Regions from separate parts of the Paenibacillus sp. LT-B23 genome, predicted to be linked through region 1. Evidence: predicted binding sites of a transcription regulator. Region 1 holds the regulator's gene; each other region holds the start of a gene.

Evidence for each region. Region 1 encodes Rex, which represses fermentation and respiration genes when NADH is low (regulators of the CRP and FNR family bind a similar motif). Its sites were predicted from a motif close to TTGTGAAATATTTCACAA; they were not measured.
Region 2: the regulator Rex is predicted to act here: its motif matches at 5,069-5,086, upstream of nirB (nitrite reductase large subunit NirB).
Region 3: the regulator Rex is predicted to act here: its motif matches at 3,841-3,858, upstream of ACWXW9_RS09875 (cytochrome ubiquinol oxidase subunit I).

Annotation. Positions count from the first base shown of each region.
Region 1 covers NZ_JBSQBM010000001.1:115,246-123,375, forward strand. The annotation lists gene dinG (ATP-dependent DNA helicase DinG) at 1-2,821, shown strand, start outside; gene ACWXW9_RS00620 (redox-sensing transcriptional repressor Rex) at 2,867-3,520, shown strand; gene ACWXW9_RS00625 (amidohydrolase) at 3,507-4,808, shown strand; gene ACWXW9_RS00630 (cell wall elongation regulator TseB-like domain-containing protein) at 4,846-5,370, shown strand; gene ACWXW9_RS00635 (hypothetical protein) at 5,374-5,598, shown strand; gene ACWXW9_RS00640 ((S)-acetoin forming diacetyl reductase) at 6,243-7,025, shown strand; gene ACWXW9_RS00645 (hypothetical protein) at 7,747-8,130, shown strand, end outside.
Region 2 covers NZ_JBSQBM010000026.1:37,126-45,255, forward strand. The annotation lists gene ACWXW9_RS24915 (beta-glucoside-specific PTS transporter subunit IIABC) at 1-1,379, shown strand, start outside; gene ACWXW9_RS24920 (DUF4867 family protein) at 1,376-2,047, shown strand; gene ACWXW9_RS24925 (MurR/RpiR family transcriptional regulator) at 2,213-2,998, shown strand; gene ACWXW9_RS24930 (Gfo/Idh/MocA family protein) at 3,007-3,990, opposite strand; gene ACWXW9_RS24935 (Gfo/Idh/MocA family oxidoreductase) at 4,011-4,871, opposite strand; gene nirB (nitrite reductase large subunit NirB) at 5,175-7,604, shown strand; gene nirD (nitrite reductase small subunit NirD) at 7,646-7,966, shown strand; gene ACWXW9_RS24950 (exosporium glycoprotein BclB-related protein) at 8,024-8,130, opposite strand, start outside.
Region 3 covers NZ_JBSQBM010000006.1:110,912-119,041, forward strand. The annotation lists gene cydD (thiol reductant ABC exporter subunit CydD) at 1-1,361, opposite strand, end outside; gene cydB (cytochrome d ubiquinol oxidase subunit II) at 1,361-2,374, opposite strand; gene ACWXW9_RS09875 (cytochrome ubiquinol oxidase subunit I) at 2,361-3,767, opposite strand; gene ACWXW9_RS09880 (response regulator) at 4,176-5,744, opposite strand; gene ACWXW9_RS09885 (sensor histidine kinase) at 5,737-7,527, opposite strand; gene def (peptide deformylase) at 7,692-8,130, opposite strand, start outside.

The sequences.
Region 1 (8,130 bases):
GGATGACATCATTCAAGTCGGACTTGCAATTATAGATCATGATAACAGCATTTCCCGTGTTTACGGTTCTTATGTGAACCCTGGCAGATCCATTCCGCCTTTTATTACCGGGTTGACCGGGATTACAGACGATGACGTCAAGGATGCTCCTCCGCTCGAAGAGATGATGATGGAGCTTGTGCCTATGCTGGACGATGTCGTACTGGTCGGTCATAATGTGGCGTTTGATTTTAATTTTTTGCAAAACGCTTTGGATCGGTGCGGATACTTGCCGTTTACCGGCAGGATTTTGGATACGATGGATTTTCTGAAAATCATGTTTCCATCGCTATCTTCCTATCAGTTGGGTTTTGTTTCTTCTGAGTTTGGGCTGGCGCATGACCGACCTCATCAAGCAGACAGCGACGCGTTGGCTACGGCTGAGGTGTTTTTAAAATGTCTGGATGAGCTTCATGCGCTGCCTTTGATTACGATACAGCGGCTCAGTGATTTGTTCGCAGAGGAAGACAGTGACCTCGGATGGTTTTTGGACGGGGTGCGTGAAGACAAAGAGCATGATCCTATTCAGGATTTGGAGGGTCATCAGTTTTTTCGTCAGCTTGCACTGAAGGTGGAGGATTGGACGGAGCTAAATGCCCCTCGCAGAGAAGACGACCCCAATCCGCTGGCAGGTATTTCCTTTGAGGAATACATGGATGATGTGCGAGACAATTTACGTTCATCCTTGAGTCAATATGAGGAGCGCGAAGCGCAGACGCAAATGATTGAGGGTGTGAATCAGGCGCTGAGTGAAGACAAGCACCTGTTGATCGAGGCGGGTACGGGGACAGGCAAGTCCCTTGGTTATTTGCTCCCTTCGCTGTATCACAGTGTGAAAAATGGACAGCGAGTCATGGTAAGTACGCATACGATCAACCTGCAGGAGCAATTACGCGAGCGTGATATTCCGATGCTGACCAAGGTGATCCCGTTCCCGTTCCGGGCTGCCATTTTTAAGGGCCGGGGACATTATTTGTGTCTGCGTAAGTTTGAACATAAAATAAACAGAAGAGACTTCGCAACGCCGAAGGAAGATTTAATTACAGCCGCCCAGATGATCGTCTGGCTGACGTTGACGGAAACCGGCGATGATGAAGAACTCAATCTGAGTAATCGTGGCGGAGATTTTTGGGAAACGGTGGCCAGTGATTCCGAGTCCTGTCTTGGTCGTTCATGTCCGTGGTTCCGCAAATGCTTTTATCATCGTGCGCGCCATGAGGCGGGAATAGCGGATGTGGTTATTACGAATCACTCCAAGCTGTTCACGGACGTAAAAGCAAGTCATCAGCTATTGCCGAGCTATGAGCATCTGGTGATTGATGAAGCCCATCACCTGGAGGAAGTTGCTGGAAAGCATCTGGGCATGCATATGAAATATTTCACACTCGTGCATACGCTGACCCGGTTGTTCAAGGACAGCAAGAACGGACAATTGCCTTCGCTGCGTCAGCAGTTGGCAAAGTCGGGGCATGAGAAGTCGACGGATTGGGCCACTACTATCGACCAGTTATATCCGCTCGTGCTGGAGGTTAAGGAGTCTTGGGATTTGCTGAGCGACAAGCTGTTTGGCATGCTGCCAGAGCGAAGTGATGCGACACCGGGCGAAACAGGGCAGTTTTCTTCCCGTCTCAAGCCATCGGCCAAGCCTGCCAAGTGGGATCAGGCGGCTGCGCTGGAAAATCAGCTTTATGTAACGATGAGCGAAATTTTGCGCAAGGGCGACAAGCTGATGCTCGATGTGAAGGAAGAACATGACGATTATGCGGCTGACAGCCTCATTACGGATATCACGGGGCTGCTCAAGGATTTGGCAGGCATTAGGGAAAGCTTGCGCTTTTTCATACGGCTGGATGATGAAACGACCGTATACTGGCTTGAAGCGAGCGGGCAATTCCGCAGCAAGTCGCTGCAATTTTATGCGGTGCCCGTCGATGTGAGCCGCCAGCTGAAAGAAATGTTTTTTGACAAAAAAAGAAGCATTATTCTGACATCTGCTACCTTATCGGTGGATAAGTCGTTTCAGTACATGACCGATCAGCTCGGCTTGCAGGAGGCCGCAGATCAAGGACGGCTGATGACTACGCAGCTCCCGTCACCCTTTAACTACAGGGATCAGGTGCTGCTAGTCATTCCAAGGGATTTCCCGAGCGTGAAGGGCAGTGTAGGAGATGAGCATTTTGTAGATATGCTCGTCAGCTCGCTAGGCGCGACTGCTCAAGCGACGCGGGGGAGAATGCTCGTTCTCTTTACTTCCTACCGCATGCTCCGGCAGGTGTATGAGCCGCTTAAAGAGGCGTTGTCTTCCAGCGACATCACTGTGCTGGGGCAGGGCGTGGACAGTGGAAGCCGCAGCAAGCTGACCCGACGTTTTCAGGAAGCCAAAGCTTCTGTGTTGCTGGGAACCAGCAGCTTCTGGGAAGGCGTCGATATTCCGGGCAAAGCGCTAACGTGTCTGGCCATCGTGCGCTTGCCGTTCCAACCGCCCAATCACCCGCTGCTGGAGGCTAAAAGTGAGCTACTCCAGCAGCAGAAGAAAAATCCTTTTATGAAGCTGTCTGTTCCACAGGCTGTCATTCGCTTCAAACAGGGATTTGGACGTTTGGTACGTACGGCGAGCGACCACGGGGTCGTTATCGTTTACGATACGCGTGTGATCGAATCCTATTACGGGAAGCATTTTTTGTACTCATTACCGGGACCAAAAATGGAGCATATGCCGACGGAGCAAATGGTGCCTCGCATCGCCGAATGGCTCCAATCCGCCCCGGAGACAGAGGCATAACGGACGGACATCTAAACATGTCCGTTACAATTAGGGGGAGCAAGTATGAAATCAGATAAAATTTCAGAGGCTGTCGTACGGAGGTTACCCGTATATTTACGTTATCTGAATGCACTGCACAAACGGGAGGTGACTACGGTCTCTTCCCAGGAGCTGGGACAAAGACTGGATCTGAATCCGGCTCAAATTCGTAAGGATCTCGCGTATTTTGGAGATTTTGGCCGTAAGGGTATCGGCTATGATGTTACTTATCTTATCGAGAAAATACGCCATATCCTGAAAATCGACCAGCAAATTAACGTGGTATTGGTCGGAGCAGGTAATCTGGGGCAAGCCCTTTCGAATTATAATGCTTATTTAAAAGACAATATGAAAATTGTAGCTGTATTTGATGCTGTTCCAGATAAAGTTGGAACCAGGATCAATACGCTGGTCGTACAGCCGATGGATGAACTGGAAGCGACCGTGAAAGAACAAAACATTCGGATCGGGATTATTACCGTACCGGATTTTGAAGCACAGCACGTCGCTGACAGGCTCATTGAGAGTGGGATTGGAGCAATTTTGAACTTTGCACCCACTACTCTCAAGACACCGGCAAACATTCGGGTACATGCCACAGATTTTACAACGGATTTGTTAAGCCTTGCTTATTATTTGGAGGACGGAAAGGAAGATACGCAACATGACAGCGAATAAATGGATGATTAAAAACGGCTCCTTTGCCGTGAACAGACCGGAAGCCGGGGTAATCCACGGCTATATGATCGTGGAGGATAGCCGAATCACCTACATTGGCGAGACTTTGCCAGCGGGTGAGGAAGAGACGGACGCGATTGACGGTAACGGGCTGCTGTTTTTACCTGGCCTGATGAATACACATGGTCATGCGGCGATGTCTCTGCTACGTGGGTATGGGGACGATCTGGCTCTCCAAGTATGGCTTCAGGAAAAAATGTGGCCGATGGAAGCCAAGTTTACGTCTACGGATGTGTACTGGGGTACGTCCTTGTCTGTGCTGGAAATGCTGAAAGGCGGTACAACGACTTTCCTGGACATGTACGATCATATGGACGAGGTGGCTCGTGTAGCTGAAGAGTCCGGCATCCGTGCCAGTCTGATGCGTGGAGCGATTGGACTATGTTCAGAGGAAGAGCAGCGGATCAAGCTGGCTGAGGCTGTGACTTTTGCGCGTAATTGGCATGGAAAAGCAGACGGTCGAATTACGACCATGATGTCTCCGCATGCGCCGTATACGTGCCCGCCTGCGTTTATCGAAAAATTCGTACAGGCAGCGCATGATCTGGACTTACCGTTGCATACGCATATGTCCGAAACGATTGCCGAAGTAGAGCAAAACGTACGCGACTACGGCTTGCGTCCGGTTGCACATCTGGATAAGCTCGGCTTTTTCTCCCGTCCATCGCTTGTTGCCCATGGCGTTCATTTGAATGACGAAGAAATAGCTTTGCTGGCTGAACGTGGTGTAGCGGTTTCGCATAATCCAGGCAGCAACTTGAAGCTCGCAAGTGGTGTAGCAAGAGTTCCTGACCTGCTGCGTGCAGGCGTTACTGTCTCTCTCGGAACAGATGGTCCCGCCAGTAACAATAACCTGGATATGTTTGAGGAAATGCGTCTGGCAGCGCTCATTCACAAAGGAGTATCTGGCGACCCAACCGCAGTTCCTGCGGGTGAGGCGTTGCGTCTGGCAACGGAGTACGGAGCGAAGTCGATTGGCTTGAAAGAGGTAGGAGTGCTGGCAGCAGGCAACAAGGCAGACTTTATCGCGCTCGATCTGAATCAGGCGCATTTCTTGCCGCGTACGGATCTCATTTCCCATGCCGTATATTCTGCAAGCGCCAAAGACGTGGCTCATGTATGGGTAGACGGTCGTCAGGTTGTGAAAAACGGAGAGTGCCTGACTATGGATGAGGAACGTATCAAGCATGAGGCCCAAGCCGCCTTTGAAGGGCTGCTGTCGCGCTAATTCAGGTGTCACATCCCCTTAGAGAGGAAGCACAGGTTTGAAAAATAAGAAGAAATGGATAGCGGTCGCCATTCTGGCCGTCATACTGATCCTGGTCAGCATTTTCTGGTATTATTCCTATGTTACTCAAGACCAGGTGACTGAGAGAAATGCCGCTATCGTAAAGGCCAAGCAATCGGGTGGTCTGGTCAGCACGACGCAGACGTGGAAGTCGGTGTGGGATCAGGTATATTGGGTAGTTCAAGGGGAAAATGCTCAGAACGAAAATATTATGGTGTGGGTTCCTTTTCAAAAAGTGGAGGGCCAACCGAATGTACCTGTCACAGATAATAGTGGTGTTCATACCGAGCTACTGAAAAACGGAGTCGACGAGCAAAAAATGACGGCGATGATCCAGCAGCAGCTTCCGGGTGCAGATATTGTGAGTCTTCAGCCGAGTGTGTTTAACGGTCAATATGTGTGGCAGCTGTTTTATGATGACGGCAGTCATCATTACTATACCTTTTATCGCTTCTCGGATGGGGGATCGGTGGGGGTAAAGTATACTTTGCCCAATTACTAGAGTGTGTTTAGAATGGGGATTGGTGGTATTGGAGTGTTAGGAGCGCTGCGTAGTCCATTTGATCTTACGATCGCTGTTGCCGCCGGATTTTTTTCGATTAGATTCTTATGGGGAAAATCCGGCGGCAAAGGCGAACGCTTCGCTTCTTCAGATTCAAATGGCCCACTCCGCTGGCTGACCGCCATGGAGTCACTCCAAACACCATCTTTTCATGGGAGGTGGGGGTAGGGGCTACGGACGCCGCTGCGCTTGTCTCCGTTTTGGGTTTTACACCAAACTAATTCTGTATGAACTGGAAAATCGTTTTTACTAAAAAAGATATGTGAATTTAGAAGACATTGTCTTATAAAAAGAATGGCTAGTTTGAATGGTTGAAGCTAAAAAAGACGTAAATACGTTTAAATTCGTATTTGCGTCTTTTTTAGCTTTTTTTGTTGGGTAAGTGTTTATCATGGAATGACTGATTGAGTTTAACTTAAAAAATGTTATATAAGCCGAACTCGAAAATGTACATAAAAACGGAGTAGGCGGAATGGTGCTGTACAAGCGGTAGTGTTCGCTTTAAAAGCTTTCCGTAGGAAAGCTCGCTTCGAAAGCATCACCTCCCGGATTTCTACCCATGTGTACTCATTCAAGAAATCCGGGGGCAACAGCGATGGGAAGCACCATCCGCCTGCGCAGTGGCTCCGCATGTATCTTTCAAGCTCAACTATCACTTGAATTTCCCTTAAACAGGTTAAATATGAAGTATATTACATAGATCATAATAATTTTTTCCTTATAATGGTTTAATTATAGGTGCAGACTAACGTAACCCATAATTTTGTGGCTATGTTATCATGACTACTTGTACAAAAAGGAGATTCATGGACATGGGAAAAGTGGATGGGAAAGTTGCATTAGTAGCGGGTGGAGGTCAAGGGATTGGACGGGCTATTGCTTTACGCCTGAGCCAAGACGGCTTCGCAGTGGCGGTTGTAGATTTAAATGAAGAAACAGCGCAAAGTGCTGCTGGTGAGATTACAAAGGCAGGAGGGCGATCGCTTGCCCTTAAAGTCGATGTTTCCGACCGGGATCAGGTTTTTGCGGCTGTAAAGGAAGCATCTGAGAAGCTCGGTGGCTTTGATGTCATTGTAAATAATGCAGGGATTGCTCCCGCCAAGCTATTGGAGGATGTTACGCTGGCTGATTTTGATAAGCTGTTCCACATCAATGTGACCAGTGTGCTTTGGGGCATTCAGGCAGCCGCTGCCAAGTTCAAGGAGTTGGGTCATGGTGGTAAAATCATCAATGCCTCTTCTCAGGCAGGCCATGTTGGTAATGCCAATCTCGGTATTTACTCCGCGACCAAATTCGCGGTTCGTGCCCTGACACAAACCGCCGCTCAGGAATATGCCCAATATGGTATTACAGCTAACGCCTACTGCCCCGGCATTGTACAAACCCCAATGTGGAGCGGTATCGATAAAGAAATTACGGCATCCAAAGGCGAAGCTACAGGGGATGCAACCAAGGAATTCGGCAGCAAAATTGCCCTTGGCCGTCTGTCTACACCAGAAGACGTATCCGCCTTCGTATCCTTTCTGGCAAGCCCCGATTCCGATTACATGACAGGACAATCCCCTCTGATCGACGGCGGGATGATGTTCCTTTAAAAGATTTAATAGTGAGGTAATAGACCTCTTGTATAAACGTAGTATTAGGTCGCCATGCAATATAAGGGCTATAATGGTGCAAGTAAATTTCGTTTCAATATGGTTATAGCCAGCTACTTCCCTAAGGTAATAGGTGCTGAAAAGAAGACAAAGAAAATGCAGAAAAGTAAAATAGCAAAGAAACAAAGAAGATGATAAAGATCAATCAAAAGCCAAAATAAATAATAAAAAGACGTAAATACGATAAAATTCGTATTTACGTCTTTTTATTATCACCTCAAGCTAAGCTTGGCTGCAAGCCAGCGAAGCATATTTACCTACCCAACTTTCCTCATAAGGCGAAATATTCTTTTATGGCTGTGCAGTAGCGGAGTGGAGGATTTGAATCTGGAGAAGCGATAGCGTTCGCCTTTGTCATGGGATTCTAACCGTTAAATGTTTTATTTAATCAAAAGAATCCTATGGCAACAGCGATCGTAAGATCAAATCCTACACGCAGCGTCACACATTACAGCCATAACCAATGATTTTGCCCAACCACAACTCACCCACACATTGCCTTCGATATTAGATATACGTTATGATATACTATATTTTATAAGTGATAGACAAAAATGATAGAAAAAGACTTGCGGATCATTGTAAGATCATGCAGTCTGGTTGTTTGTTGACATTCGTCCCGTTTCTTCTGGGTTTTCACATTTTGAGAGGAGGATGTTATTTGAAATTTCGTGCAGTTCCTATCGTTGTTGCGGCGGTTCTGGCAGCATCGCTGTTGTTTGGAGGATGGTTCATTTACCGTCAGGTTACAATGCAAAGTCCTCTGGAAAAACTGGTTTCCCAATATCCCGGCGTGACAAGCGCTCAAATAGATATTAAACCGGATCAGGTTGTTTTGAATCTGGATCTCAAACCGCAGGCAGATGTCGCCGGATTGGTCAATGTAGTTAAGCAAAAAGGACAGTCCATCATTGGCAGCCGTACAGTTAAGCTGGAAATTGCGGATCATTCTAATCCAGCGTTGAACCAGTGGTGGTCTGAGGCTATGTTTCCGGTAGCGGAAGCGATGGAAAATAAAAAATACACCCAAATTTCATCTACCGTC
Region 2 (8,130 bases), on a different contig from region 1:
TTGCAGTCACTTCTTCGAGAAAGTTTGGAGCGAATACGTTTGTAGCGCTTGCAGTAGCGGGAGCTCTGGTATACCCGAATATTATTACTTTGTATAACGATAAAGCGGATATTACGTTCTTCAATATTCCTGTTGTTCTTATGAGTTATACTTCTTCGGTTATTCCAGTGATTATCGCGGTTTGGTTGCTATCGATTCTGGAGAAATTCCTGAACAGAGTCATTCATGATAGCGTGAAAAACTTTATAACGCCACTTATCTGTCTTATGGTCATTGTTCCCTTGACTCTGATTGCGGTTGGACCGATTGGAATATATGCGAGCTTGGGAATGGCTAAGGGCTACACTTTCTTATATAATTTGAGTCCGATTGTAGCAGGGGTCATTTTGGGTGCTGGGTGGCAGCTGCTGGTAGTTATGGGGCTGCACTGGGCGTTTATTCCTATTATGTACAATAACATCGCGGTATACGGTTATGATACCATGAAACCATTAATGGCACCTTCTAACTTTGCACAAGCAGGTGCGGCACTGGGTGTATTCCTTAAAACTAAAAATCCAAAAGTGAGAGCGATTGCAGGGCCTGCGGCGATAACTGGTTTGTTTGGCATCACGGAACCGATCATCTACGGGATTAGTATCCGCTACAAAAAACCGTTCGTATGGGCTATTATCGGGGGTGCTATCGCCGGGGCGATCACGGGTGCTTCGGGTTCCGTGGCCATTGCTCCAGGTATACCGGGCTTGGCATCCCTGCCGATTTTCTTCGGCACAGGATTCGCCGGATTCGTAATTGCCATTACAGTAGCTTATGTATTCACAGCTATTACCACGTATTTCTTTGGATTTAATGATTCCATGGAAAAAGAGATGATTGCAGTCCATGAAGAGAAGAAAGAAGCCGATACCCCGGTTCCTGCTCTGACGAACGAGAACATTTCCAGCCCGCTGACGGGTGTTGTCAAACCGTTATCCAAGATATCTGATGAAGTGTTCTCTACTGGAGCCATGGGTAAAGGCGTTGCTATTGTGCCTGAGGACGGCAAGCTGCTCTCGCCATTCAACGGAACAATAGCTAATGCCTTCCGTACAGGCCATGCGATTGGCATTGTATCGGATAGAGGAACGGAGATCCTGGTCCACATCGGTATGGACACCGTCAAATTGAAAGGACAGCATTTTAAAACGCATATCTCAGAAGGGGATCGGGTTACCAAAGGTCAACTGCTAGTCGAGTTCGATATTGAGGAGATTAAAGCGCTGGGCTATGACATGACTACACCGATTATTGTGACCAATACAGCCGAATACTCTGATGTTAAGGTGCTGGGAAACAACCGAGTGCACACGGGAGATTCATTGCTGGAGGTCAAGCTATGAATACTATGAAAAGACTAAATCAAGTCAATGGACCTCTGGTCATTCATGAGGTAATGAGTGAAGCGTTCCGCCCGTATGGGAGGCTGCTGACTCATTTCAATACGACAGAGCTTATCAAGTATGCAAAAGAAACCACTAGCGTCCCCAATCAGGGAAATCATTATGTACCCTCAGTTGCAGAACTCGAAGCCTTTGGTGTAATTCATCGGATTCAAGATGAGGTGTATGGGCAACTTCCGATTCAGGCTGGCTTTTGTGCAGGGCAGAATACAGGACTAACAGGGCTGGAATATCATCAGGGCAGCGAGGTGGTGATTGCCGCGACGGACTGTATCCACCTTGTCGGCAAAGTACAGAACATTGAAAATAATACCTATGATAGCGAAAATGTTCAGGCTTTTTTCCAGCCTAAAAACACAGTAGTTGAGCTATATTCAACGACACTTCATTATGCTCCTTGCAAGGTTGACAGTGAAGGGTATTTGACGATAGTGATCCTCCCGGCAGGAACAAATATGCCGCTTGAAACGGGAGAAGGTAGCAGGGGAAACCCATTGCTTACAAAGAAAAATAAATTTCTTATGGTTCATAGTACACAGACGGAAAAAATTGCAGCCGGGGTTCACCCCGGACTGCACGGCAAGCTGATGAATATTTTACCTGTTTGAGTCTAACGCAATAATTCATAAAACAAAGAAACCGCTTCTGGAGTATGTTGAATGGTATTTCCATTCTTCCAGAGGACGGTTTCTTTTTTAGGAAATAATCTATAAAATTTATAATGAGGAAGAGCATAGCAATTAGGTTGTTTTGCAGAAAGGAATCAGATGATCATGCTCATTCAGAAATTAAAATATGCACAAAACCTGACCACGCAAGAAAGACATATTATGGAGTACATTTTGGATCATCCCGAAATTGTATTCAAAGCGACGGCCCATGAGCTGGCCAGAATGACCTTTACCAGTTCTTCTACTATTGTTCGTTTATGCAAAAAGCTTGGCACCAAAGGATATCCAGACTTTCAGTTGCAACTGGCACTTGAATACCAGCCGAATCCTCAGAGAAACGAGCCGGAAGGAGAATCGGCGATTGAGCAAGGTAATCTGCCAGCTGCAATTGAAGCTTTACCATATCTGTATGAACAAGCACTGAGCAAGACACGCCAAATGTTGCGAGAAGATAGCCTGATAAAGATAGTACAGTGGTTGAAAAGCTCTGAGAGAATTGATATTTACGGAAGTGATAATAATTATTATCTGGCACAGCAGGCCAGTGCCAAATGGAACGAAATAGGTATCAATGCGGTAGCGCATAACAGTGCCAATTTTCATTACTTAAATAGCATCAGTCCCAATGTGCCGCCTATGTCCTTTGTCATCTCCCATACAGGGCAAAACCGAACCATGATAGAAGTAGCCAAAATATTGAGGAACAAGCACATGAGAATTGTGGCTGTTACCAGCAACAACAATTCTGCCCTAACGAAGTTCTGTGATGAAACGATTCTCACCTACGGTTACGATGAACGAATGCGTCTGTCCAAGCTGGCCACGATGGTTTCGGTGCTGTACATTTTTGACGTGTTGTATATGAGTACGATTCCTGAAGAGAGATAGGCGATAGACTACGAAAGATCTGCTCCAAATACAATATTGGCGTCTTTCCGTGCCTCTACCACGGTCTGGATCACGGAGCGACTGTAGTCAAGCAGCTCGTAGCAGCGTTTAAAATCGTTATTTTTATACAGGATATTAAAGGCCTCAAGCTCATAATAAAGAAGATTGCGGTTGGTCTGGAGGTTCAGCTCTTGCTCTGTCTCTCCAGTATACAGTAGAATCTGGCGGCAGCCGTTAGCCCCATTGACGACATGCAGGTAGCCCTTCTCTCCTTGAATCAGTACAAAATTCATGCTGTTCGTGTCTTTGCATCCCACGCATTCGGCAATAAATCCGGGATATTTCAGTACTAGAATTCCTGAAGTATCGATTCCGTTAGCATGCTTGTTGGCTGTATAGCTTACGGATTGAGGCGAGCCAAATATATTCATCACAAAATGCAGGTTATAAATATTAATGTCCGTCAGTGCGCCGCCTGAAAATTCAGGATTGAACACATTGGGCGTTTCACCGCTCAATAACTGATTGTACTTTCTGGAGTACTGGCTGTAATTGCATTGGATGAATTTGATGGTTCCCAGCTTGGACAATTGATCTTTAAGCAATTGATAATTTGGCAGATGGATTGTCGTAATGGCTTCGAATAACATCAATTTGTTTTGCTGTGCAAGTGCAATCAGAGATTCTGCCTCGTGCAGCGTTGAAGTAAATGGTTTCTCACAGATCACATGCTTGCCATGCTGAAGCGCACGATAAGCATGATCGAAATGTAAGCTGTTAGGGGAGGCGACATATACAAAAACAACATTCGGGTCAGCGAATAAAGCTTCAAGGTCCGTATAAATGGAAGGAATATTGTGTTTTTCGGCCAAGGGCTTAGCCGTTTCTTCTTTACGGGAATACATGGCAACACATGTAACGTCCTCAATCTGATTTACCGCTGATAAGAAAGCATCGACAATTGAGCCAGTGCCTATGGTTGCAATCTTCATATGAATACACCTCTTTGTTTTTATTTTGTACTTTTGGCAGTAGCTACTCCAAGATTTAGAACGCCGAGCACGTACAGCACTTCCTCGTCTTTAATAGGCTTTTCTTTGTTATATTTAATCGCTTGATACAACTCTTCATATAAAATGCCGTAATCAGTCACCTCCGAAGGCACGCGTTCCGTATGTTCTGTACCCTCCTCGTCCACGTAAGAAAGCACGCCCCAATTGTCCTCGGCCTCCGGTTCGAAGGATACAAGGGTGGGTCCTTGCTCATTTTCCCCAGGATAATAAATGCTCCTCACATCATAGTGTACTTGATCTGCTTTGCCGTACAAGGAGATAAGCTGGTCAATGGTATGAACGGCTAAACCGTGTAATAACCCAAATCCTTTTTGTATGGCTTGCGGGCGAAAATAATCATAGTGGGACTGAATTTCGATAATATTTCCTAGTTTTCCGCTTTCAATAACTTTTTTTAAAGTGAGAAAATCACCGTCGTATCTTCTGTTCTGATTAGCCATAGCAATAAGATTTTTATCTTTTGCCAGATTGAATATTTCTTGCGCTTCCTCAGGGCTTGAAGCGAAAGGCTTCTCGACAAGCACATGCTTGTTGTGTTCAAGCGCAAGCTTGGCATAATCATAATGACTGTCTACGTGGGTGCATATAACGACTAATTCAATTTCATTATCCTCCCAAATCTCTTGAAGATTCGTTGTAAAGCCTATGGCAGGATAATAGCCTTCTCTCTCGGTATCTCCTATCCGGTCTTCTTCCCTGCGGTAAATCGTTTTGACCTTGACATGGCTCTGTCTTTCCAGATAAGGCAAGTGATAATTAACTACACTGTTTCCAAATCCAATCATTGCAGCGGATATCATAAAGGTTCACTCCTGTTCTTATCTTAGAGATATCGTAGCACTGAGGACCAGCTTGGAGAACGGTGTAGATGGATATTGGCAAACGCTTTCGTAAAAAGGTTAAGGAATTATCATTTATGAAATTTGATTTCAGGCTCTTACTTTTATCCCTTGAATTTGAATAGGGAAATCCCTAAACATTTATAATTTGAACTGTATTGTGACTGTAATCACATATAGCTCAACCTGCTGCATTAGAATAGAAGCATAAGCAATGTTCATAAGAACGTAGGAAATCTTGTCGAATGAATGGAGGACCGGTACATGACAAACGGTAAACAAAAGCTTGTTGTTATTGGAAACGGTATGGCCGGCATCAATACGGTCGAGCAAATTTTAAAATTAACGGATAAATATGAAATTACGGTTCTTGGAAATGAGCCACATCCGAACTATAACAGGATCATGCTTTCTTATGTTCTGGAAGGTAGTAAAACCATTGAGGATATCATATTGAACGATTTACAATGGTACGAGGATCAAGGGATTTCTTTATATACAGGGAAAACGGTGCGGAGCATCGACGGGGAAAGAAAGACGATTCACACTGAAGACGGACTTGAAATGGATTACGATGTAGCTTTGGTAGCCACCGGCTCACAATCGTTTATTTTGCCTATTCCGGGAAAAGATCTACCGGGGGTCGTTGGTTTTCGCGATATCGCCGATTGCTCGGCAATGCTTGACGCGGCGAAAACCTATAAAAAGGCAGCTGTCATTGGCGGAGGACTATTGGGGCTGGAAGCGGCTAAAGGTTTGGTCAATCTCGGCATGGACGTTACTGTCGTTCATTTAATGGAGGATCTGATGGAACGTCAGTTGGACCGGGAAGCCTCTACAATGCTGAGGGCAGAATTGGAACGTCAGGAAATCAAATTTGCTATGCAAATGCAAACTGCAGAGGTGTATGGTCAAGATCGGGTACAGGGGCTGCGGTTTTCGGACGGAAGCGAACTGGAAGCGGATTTGGTCGTTATGGCCGTCGGGATCAAGCCTAATATTCAGGTTGCTGTACAAAGTGGTATGGAAACGAACCGTGGAATTGTGGTCGATGATATGATGAGGACTTCAATGCCGGATGTTTATGCTGTAGGGGAGTGTGTCGAACACCGCGGGATCTGTTACGGTCTGGTTGCGCCGCTTTTTGAACAGGGAAGTGTAATTGCAAAACATTTGGCAGGTGCGGATACCGAAGGTTATACGGGATCGGTGGTTTCTACCAAGCTCAAAATTTCAGGAGTTGATGTTTTCTCGGCTGGCGAATTCATAACTCACCCTGAACATACGGTGATTGTAGCAAAGGATGAGTGGAAGCGCACATACAAAAAAGTGCTGCTTCGTGAAAACAGGATTGTCGGAACTGTACTGTTCGGAGATGTGAGCGAATCTGCTAGTCTTCAGAAATATGTGCGGCAGCAAACGTTGATGACGGATGAGATATATGGACAGATCATGGGTACCGGATGCAGTAAAGACGGGGCTAAGACCTTATCTGCCGAAACCATGGCAGATGATGAAATTGTCTGCGGCTGCAACGGTGTGACCAAAAAGGCAATTGTCGATGCGATCAATGAAAATGGACTGACCACAGTCGACGAAATTAAGGCATGTACCGGTGCCACACGTTCCTGTGGAGGATGTAAGCCGGTCGTTGAACAAATTCTCCAGTATGTTCTTGGAGACAGCTTCAAGACGACAGCCAAGCAAGGAATATGTGGCTGCACAACATTGAACCGGGACGAGATTGTAACGGCTATTAAAACCAAGGGTCTTACAACGACGCGTGAAGTCATGAATGTGCTTGGTTGGCATAATGATGAAGGATGCTCTAAATGCCGCCCGGCGCTGAATTATTACTTGGGTATGATGAACCCGGATACCTATGAAAATGAGGAAGATTCCCGTTTCGTCAACGAGCGGTTGCACGCTAACATTCAAAAAGATGGAACGTTTACAGTTGTTCCAAGAATGTACGGCGGTGTAACAACTCCAGAGGATTTGAAGAAAATAGCTGATGTTTCTCTTAAATACAACGTTAAAGTTGTTAAAGTAACAGGAGGACAGCGGCTAGATTTGATTGGTGTCCGTAAAGAGGATTTGCCTAAAGTATGGGAAGAACTCGATATGCCGTCGGGATATGCCTACGCGAAATCTCTTCGTACAGTTAAAACCTGTGTTGGATCGCAATTTTGCCGTTTTGGCACACAGGATTCCATGGGAATGGGAGAGTTGCTGGAACGGAAATTTGAAAGATTGGATTTTCCGGCAAAATTTAAATTAGCGGTCAACGGGTGTCCCCGCAACTGTGCGGAATCGTGTACGAAGGATATCGGGATTGTAGGCAATGATGGAGGCTGGGAGATCTTTATCGGTGGAAACGGCGGTATAAAAGCGCGGTTGGCTGATTCGCTCTGTAAAGTGAAGACGGACGATGAATTGATTGATATTGTGGGAAGCGTGATGCAACTGTACCGGGAAACAGGCCAATATCTGGAACGTACTTCGGAATGGGTCGAACGGACCGGCCTTGAAGAGATACGGAAGGCTGTCGTTCACGATGTAGATCACCGCAAAGCTTTAATAGAACGGATCGAATTTGCACTGCAGCAGGTTGAAGATCCCTGGAAAAAGATCATCAACGATGCCGATTCACGCAAAAATTTATTTGAAGTAGTTACACCGTCTGTTGTGTGAATGCTTTTTAAATATGCCTTAAGAAGGGAGCAATCAAGCGAATGATCAAGCATGCTGAGTGGCTTATCGTCGGTCACAGTAAGGATTTTCCAAATAGAATTGGGCGGACGATCCGGTTGGATGATAACGAAATTGCAGTTTTTCGCACTTCAGAGAACAAGCTTTATGCTGTTGAAAATTCCAGCCCGCATCCCAAAGGAGGGCCGCTTACCGAAGCGATGGTATCCGGTCATTACATTTATGATCCGCTATGTGATTGGAAGATTGATTTGGAGACAGGGATCGTTCAAGAGCCTGATCACGGACAAATTAAAACATTCACTATTCGGGAAGATGGAGAAGAAGTGAAAATATCACTTTAATGCAAATAAAAAAAGGCTCGGCAGGAACAAGTCCTGCTGAGCCCTTTTCGTCTTGGATCAGGTAATGGTAATGCCTGCGCTTGCATAACCCACAACGGTATTCACAAGAGAAACCCCCGTAGCAGTCGCGGAGAAGACCAGGAGCAGACGAGTTTGTGCAGTTA
Region 3 (8,130 bases), on a different contig from region 1:
TTGGATGCCTCCGGTTCATAAAACCGGATATTATCCGCCAAGGAAGCGCTGAACAGGTACGGATGCTGCGGAATATAGGCAATATGACGCTGCCATTCGGCTTTGGCATCACCAGCCAATGCCCATCCATTCACGTTCAGCTCGCCCGAGGTCGGTTCAGCGAGGCCGCCAAGCAAACTGAGCAGCGTTGTTTTACCTGCACCGCTGGCTCCGACGATGCCGATCATATTCATATGCGGCTCAACACTCGCGGATATGTGGTCAAGCCGTGCGGAACCGTCCTCGTTGAGAAGGCATATATCCGACAACCTGATCGTATCCTGTCCCGTGATATTTAGGGCATTGCCGTCACCCTTAGCATGTTCTGTGCTGCCACTCCCCGTAAGGATATCCACGGAATCTGTTTGTTGAGCCGCTTCATCCTCTGTACCGAGAATGGATCGCATTGCACCCCAAGCCTCCTTGCCATCCAGCGAGGCATGATAGTCCGATCCCAACTGGCGTACAGGCATAAAATATTCCGGGGCCAGAATGAGTACCGCAAGTGCCGCTTCCAGTCCCACCGATCCGGTAATCAGTCGCAAGCCCAAGCCTACCGCCACAAAAGCCACCGATAGCATACTAAAAAAATCGAGAGCAAAAGAGGACAGAAACGCGACCCGCAGTGTACGCATCGTAGCCGTGCGGTACTGGTCGCTGACCTTCCCGACCGTTTCTCCATGCTCCCGGCTACGGCCCAAAAAACGCAGCGTCTGCAGGCCGCGCAACGAATCCGTGAAATGATGCGACAATAGACGATAGGAGCGCCACTGTTTATCTGCCTGCTTCCGCGCTGCCAAGCCCAGCAGGATAAAGAAGCCAATCAGGATGGGCATCGTAGCCGTCAAAATCACACCTGAAATTATATCCAATGTGAAAACAGACACAAGCACAAGTATCGTCACACACATCATGTCAATCATACGCGGAATGGACAACTCCAAATACGTGCGAAAACGATCCACTCCATCCAGCGCCAACGTCACCAGCTTCCCGCTACCTTCCTTTGCAGCAAAAACAGGCCCTCGCTCGAACAAACGAGCAAGCAGACGCTCCCGCAAGGAAGCGCCTGATGCTTCGGCAAAACGGCCTGCTGTCCGGCGTTGCAGCCAGATCATCGTATGCCTCGCAGCAAAAGCCGCGAAAAACAACGCCAGTGGCGGCCAAGCCATCACCAGCAGATTTTTATCAAATAAAATCGTAACAGCCTTTGCCAAAAAAATCGCTTGTGCAATCACAGCGGCCCCCTGGGCCAGGGAAAGGGCGGCCAGCAGCAGCATTACCGGCCGAATGCCCTTTAATCCAAACCATGCTTTATCCATTAGTATTCCAAATGATCCTTTTCACTGAGACGCTTATGGAAAACAAAGTAGCTCCACGCCTGATAAGCCAGCACAAAGGGTAAAAGCGTTGCTGCAACAATCGTCATGGCTTTCAGTGTGTAATGACTGGAGCTTGCATTATATATCGTCAAATCAAATGCACTGTTGATCGAACTCACCATAAATCTTGGGAACAAGCCGACGAACAACGAAACGAATGTCAGCAAAATGATAGCTCCCGTCATCCCGAAGGCCCAGCCTTCGCGGCGCTGCTTCAGGAAATACCATGCCAGCACATAGGCGACGATCCCCACTGCAACTGCGGCATACATATAAGGGCCACGACGTGCGAATACATCTGTTGCAAAATAAGTCCACATCACCATACCCGCGAGCAAAACACCTAATATCGGAAGGAATTTTGACGCAATCACACGAGCACGATCCCGCACTTCTCCAATCGTACGCAGGGAAATAAACGTCAGCCCATGCATCAGGCACATCCCAACTACAGTCAGTCCAATCCATACCGTATATCCGTTAAACACATCGGAGAATCCGGCTTTTAAGTCCATGTTTTGCTGAATAGGTACACCCTTTATCAAAGCCGCAAAAGCCATACCGAACAGCATCGGCGGCAGAAAGCTGCCCATCAGAATGCATGCATCCCACGTCCCTGTCCACCATTTTCCTTCTGCCTTACCCCGGAACTCAAAGGAAACTCCGCGTAAAATCAAACCAAGCAGAATAAGTACAAATACTAGATAATATCCGCTGAACATGGTCGCATACCAGTGCGGGAAAGCCGCGAACATCGCACCTGCTGCTGTGATCAGCCATACTTCGTTAGCATCCCAGAATGGACCAATCGTATTGATCATCAAACGTTTTTGTTGATCATTACGCGGTACCAGACCTGTAGCCATACCCACGCCAAAATCGAAGCCCTCCAGGAAGAAGAAGCCGGTGAACAGCACAGCAATTAATAAGAACCACAAATCATTTAACGACATTGGTGTCACCCCCTTGAGCAAATGGATCATGGATTACCGTTTCCTGATGTGGTTCGATATCCGGACCTTTGCGAGCCGTACGGACAAACAGGAACGCCAGCACACCGGTTAAAATTAAATACAATGCGGTAAACGAGATCAGTGAGAACAGCACTTCCCCTGCCACAACGGTAGGTGAAACGGAATCCTTGGTTTGAAGTAAACCAAAGACCGTCCAAGGCTGACGCCCCACTTCTGTCATGATCCAACCCGCGGTATTTCCAATGAATGGAAGAGATATGCCGAGCATCATCAAACGGAAGAACCAACGATGCGAGCCCTCCAATTTTTTACGGAATGTCAGATAAGCTCCGTACAAAGCAAGCACAATCATGGCACATCCGGCTGCAATCATAATGCGGAAGCTCCAAAATGTAGTACGTACCGGTGGGATATAGTTGCCCGGTCCGTAAGCTTGTTCATATTGTGCCTGAAGCTCATTCATCCCCAGTACCGAGCCGGACAGTTTGTTATAGGACAACAAACTCAGGAGATAAGGAAGCTTAATTTCAAAGCTGTTTTCCTTCTTTTCAGGGTCAATACCTGCGATAACCGTCCAAGGGGCCGGGTCACTACTGTTTTCCCATAGCCCTTCACTGGCAGCCATCTTCATTGGTTGTGTTTCCACCAAATATTGAGCCTGTCCATGACCAAACATCGGAATCAGCATCGAACTAATCAATGCGACAATAATACTTACTTTGAAAGAAGGCTTGAAAAAGTCCAGATTCTTCTTGTGCATCAGCTTCCATGCGCTAATACCCGCAACGAGAAAAGCACCTGTCGCAAAAGCTGCAAACAGCGTATGTGGAAACTCCCATAACAGTTGTTCGTTCGTCAACAGAGCGAAAAAATCTTTCATTTCTGCGCGACCGTTATGAATCTCGTATCCTACCGGACGCTGCATGAATGAGTTGGCTGCCAAAATCCACAGGGCGGACAGCATCGTACCGATGGATACCAGCCACATACAGGTTAAATGGACTGCTTTGGACAGCCGTTCCCAGCCGAATACCCACAATCCGATAAAGGTTGATTCCAGGAAAAAGGCAAGCAGTGCCTCAATCGCCAGCGGCGTACCGAACACATCTCCGACAAAACGGGAGAAGTCAGACCAGTTCATCCCAAACTGGAACTCCTGCAAAATCCCGGTGACCACGCCTACTGCAAAGTTAATCAGCAAAAAAGTTCCCCAGAATTGAGCCATTTTTTTGTACAAATCATTTTTTTTGATTACATACATGGTCTCCATAATTGCCACCAACAACGACAATCCAATGGAGATCGGCACATAAACAAAGTGAAGAATTGTGGTGGTTGCAAACTGCAACCGTGCCAATTCTAATACGTCCATGATGTTATTCCTCCCCCTGCGCTTCTCTTCAAAATGAATGTTAATAATTAGGTTCTGAAGCCTTCCTTCATCCTTGTGATAGTATTCACATTATTACATATGGAACAATCACTTTTTATGAATAGCCCCCTCAGGCATCTTCATTACGGAATCTCATGACCCGGCTTAAGAATATCATCATTATATAGAATCGCTTTGAAGGAAATAGAATCGAAAGTGTGAACATCGTGTCAAAGCTGTGTCGTAATGATGACAAATTTATGAAAACAACTCAAATCTTCTAGTTAGTGTGACATTTTCGATTGATCTATCCAAATTTTTTCCATGAAAAAAAGCCTCTCTTCGTTCGGAGACTTTTGCTCCGACATGTGTAAGAGAGACTTCATCAATTTAACCTATGGGAGCCCATCAACTGCCATCCGTCCCTTCGTTCTTCTGAACCCGATTACGGTAGGAGGAAGGCGACATCCCCGCATATTTTTTGAATTTGCCATGAAAATAATCGGCATTGGCATATCCGACCCGTCCTGCCACCTGATGCACCCTGATTCCCTGTGCAAGCAGTTCCCTTGCCCGCTCGATCCTCACCTTATCCAGGTAAGCGTTAAAGGCTTCGCCTGTATGACTTTTGAACAATTTGCCCAAATAGCCGCTGTTGTAATTAAACATATCCGCCAACAGCTCCAAGCGCAGGTTCTCATCATAATGGCTGTGAATGAAATCAATCAATTGTTTCATGATCGTTTCTTTACCGCCCGAATCGGTCTGACCAATCCATTGCAGCATATGCTCCAGCGACCGATCCACCAGCTCACCCAAGGTTGAATAAGCATATACATCCGTAATCAAGCGCGAATGCTCCTCCAGTACCGTCCGGCTCTGCTCCTGTCCAGCAGCATACTTGTTCAGCGCCAAGGTAAATGTCTGTGCAAACGCCCCCTTGATTGCAGCTTCTGTACGATAGATCTGAGGAAATTGGACCTCCATTTCCTTCAATACACGTATTGCAGCTTCACGATTCGCCATATCCAGCGCGTAGTATAGCTTCTCTGCATAACGCATAGGGTCCGAGGTTTTATCAGTCGTTTCGCACATTTCCTCGTCCGAAGTTTCCAAATCATGCAGGTCACGGGTAAGCATCACCCTTTCCGCACGGAACAGGAAAGTACGCTCCAGTAGACGCAGCGCCTGCTCAAAAGAGCTTGGAATATCATGTAGTCTGCCCACCGGATCACCAGCAGCTACGTATATTTCCGTTGTCCACGGCTTTAGTGCCTGTCGCCAGGAAGCCAGCAGCCGAACAGCATCTTCTTCTGTTTCCACCGTGGCAGGGAGTAACAAGCCTGTATAAATTCCGGCCTCGAATACAATCCCCCTACCCTGCTCCTGGCACATTTCCGTTAGCTGCAGCTTTGCTGCTGACTGCCGGGCTTGCCGATCCCAGTCAGGTATCCGCAGATCCAGCAGTACGACCTGATAGCTTCCCCAATCCAAAGCGGGTGGCGCTGGATGCTGGTCAGGATGTTCAGGAAACAGGAGGGTTTCGATCCAATCGCGCTCATGGGGAGGCGGGCTCCCCCACTTGCCGTCTTCTTTTTCGCTCTCAATGCTTCGCCGTACCCGTTTCAGCTCTGTCGTCATTTCTTCTTCGTCCACAGGTTTCAATAAATAACCATCCACACCAAAGCCCATCGCCTGCCGCGCATAATCAAAGTCCGCATAACCGCTTAAAATGAGAAAATGAAACGGCTCGCCGTTCATTTCACGTATGCTCCGTATGACCTCCAGCCCGCTCATCCCCGGCATACGAATATCAACAATGACCAGCTCAGGCCGGTGCTCCTTAAATTTATCCAATGCCTCGCGCCCGTTCCCTGCGGTATCTATAATATGGAAGCCGCAGTCCCTCCAATCAATAATGGAGGTCAATCCTTCACGGATCGCAGGCTCATCATCCACAATCATCGCTTTATACATTCGACTCCTCCTCCCTGGGTATTGAAAAGGTTACGGTTGTTCCTGCCTGCGGTACGCTCTCAATGTGCAGACCATAACGTTCGCCATACATCAGCGTCAGACGCTGGTGAACATTGTGCATCCCGATACTGCTCCCTTCCGGCTCATCCTTGCCCATTATACGGTCTAGCAGACGGGACAACTGCTCTGCTTCCATGCCAATCCCATCGTCAGCCACTCTTATTTGCAGCTCTCGTAGCTCCATCGAAATATCGACTTTTACGGTAACGGGTTCTTCCTTGTTTTCAAGGCCATGAATAACCGCGTTCTCTACCAGCGGCTGTATGATTAATGGAGGAATGGACATTTCCTCAGCGCTTTCTGCCAAATTCACTTCATAGACCAAACGATTTCCAAACCGGAACTGCTGAATTTGTAAATAGGATCGTACCATATCCAGTTCCTGACGCACCGTCGTTTTACCGCTGCCAATCTCCAGATTCCGCCGCATCAATCTGCCAAGCAATCGTACCGTCGTTGCAATCTCCGCTTCCCCGTTCAGATGTGCCTTCATTCGAATGGACTCCAGCGCATTAAACAGGAAGTGCGGGTTAATCTGGCTGGCCATCATCTTTAGTTTGATATCCTTTTGCGCTATTTCGAGCCTGTTATTTTTCTCACTCGCTTCATAAACCTGCCCCATCAACTGACGGATGCTGGCAACCATATAGTTGAACCGGCGGGACAAATCCCCAATTTCGTCCATCCCCTCCACGCTGGACACGACATGGAAATCCCCCGCAGCCACCTTACCCAGCTCATGGCTCAACCGCTGTAATCTTTTGGTGATCAGCCAGGAAATCATCGTAATTAGAACCAATGCCATGACCAGCACCGCAAGAACACATAATGCGCCAATCAAGCTGATCCGGTTCGCTCCCTGTACAATGTGTTCCGTCGAAAACACCGAAATAATCGTCAATCCGCTCACACTGGAGGCTGGCAGCAGCTCATCCACAATAATGTTCGAGGATTTCCCGTTTATTTTCGCTTCATATATACCCTTGCCCGCACCCTGTACATCAAAGCCCAAATGCAAATCCGCCAATGTTTGACCCACGGACTGTGTATGGGTAGCCGCGACCACAATTCCGTTACGATCCACAATCAGCGTTTCAAACGGTTCCTTGCTTAGCATATTGTTCAGCTCCGTCTGACTCAGCGCAATCATCAGAACTCCCTTGGTGTTGTATTCGGGAAAGGGAATTTGCCGCACCAGACTCAGCCGGTTTACCGGGTTATCCTCCTTATCCTGAATATAAAACCAGTTAATCGCCGTCCCCTTCAAGGCCGTCTGGAACCACTTCTGCTGCTCAATACCAGAATCTACAGGGATAAATTCCAGATTATTGACAAGCGTCGGATTATACGAATAAAAACGGATGGTCGCAATCTCTCTATACTGCTGTACATACTCATTAAAGTCCTTGTATTGATGATACGCATTCATCAGCTCTACCATGCCCGAATAACGGCGGTTCGCCATCTCCCTCAGCCTTTTATCGAACATCAGACCATTTGAAATATCCGTGGGTACGCGCAATAAATTCGCAGTCTGGCTCTTGATCTTTTCCACGTTGTTCACCGTTTGGGCAATTGCACTGTCCAAAGCCTGCTCCCGTAAATAAAAGGTGACACAGCCACCCACCACCAGCACCGGGATCATGACAATCAGCACGTAGGAGAACAGCAGCTTATTTCGCATACGCATATTATTCATCAGATGCCGAACTCCACGATACATGCCATTCCCCCCGTTAGATAAGCGCTTACATTATTATGTATTCCTTAACTCACCGCATCACGATGTACATGAGTCCAGTTTAAAGCTTCGCAACATCTATATCTATATTTTTTTGCAAAATAAAAATGTGGCGAACAGAGTCACCACACTTTATAGATCATGAACTATTCACGCACAAAAGGTTCGATATGCACACCCTGCGGCAACTTTTGAGGATCGTCCGGGTTAATACGGTCATAGAACATGATGCCGTTCAAATGGTCCATCTCATGCTGTACCACAATCGCCGCGTAGCCCTTGAGGGTCAGTAGCTCCTGCGTTCCGTCCAGCAAATTGGCCTTAATGCGAATTTTTTCATAACGCGGGACATATCCGGGTATGTAACGATCCACTGACAAACAGCCCTCGCCCTGTTCCAAATAAATCATGGACGTCGAATGGCTGACCAGCTTGGGATTAAACAGTGCATACTCTACCGTTTTGTCTCCATCCTGATAATAGACAGCACACATTCTTTTGTTCAGACCCACCTGATTGGCTGATAGTCCCACACCTGGACGCAGATCATAACGAGCTGCCAGCTCTTCATTTTGACTATTTTTC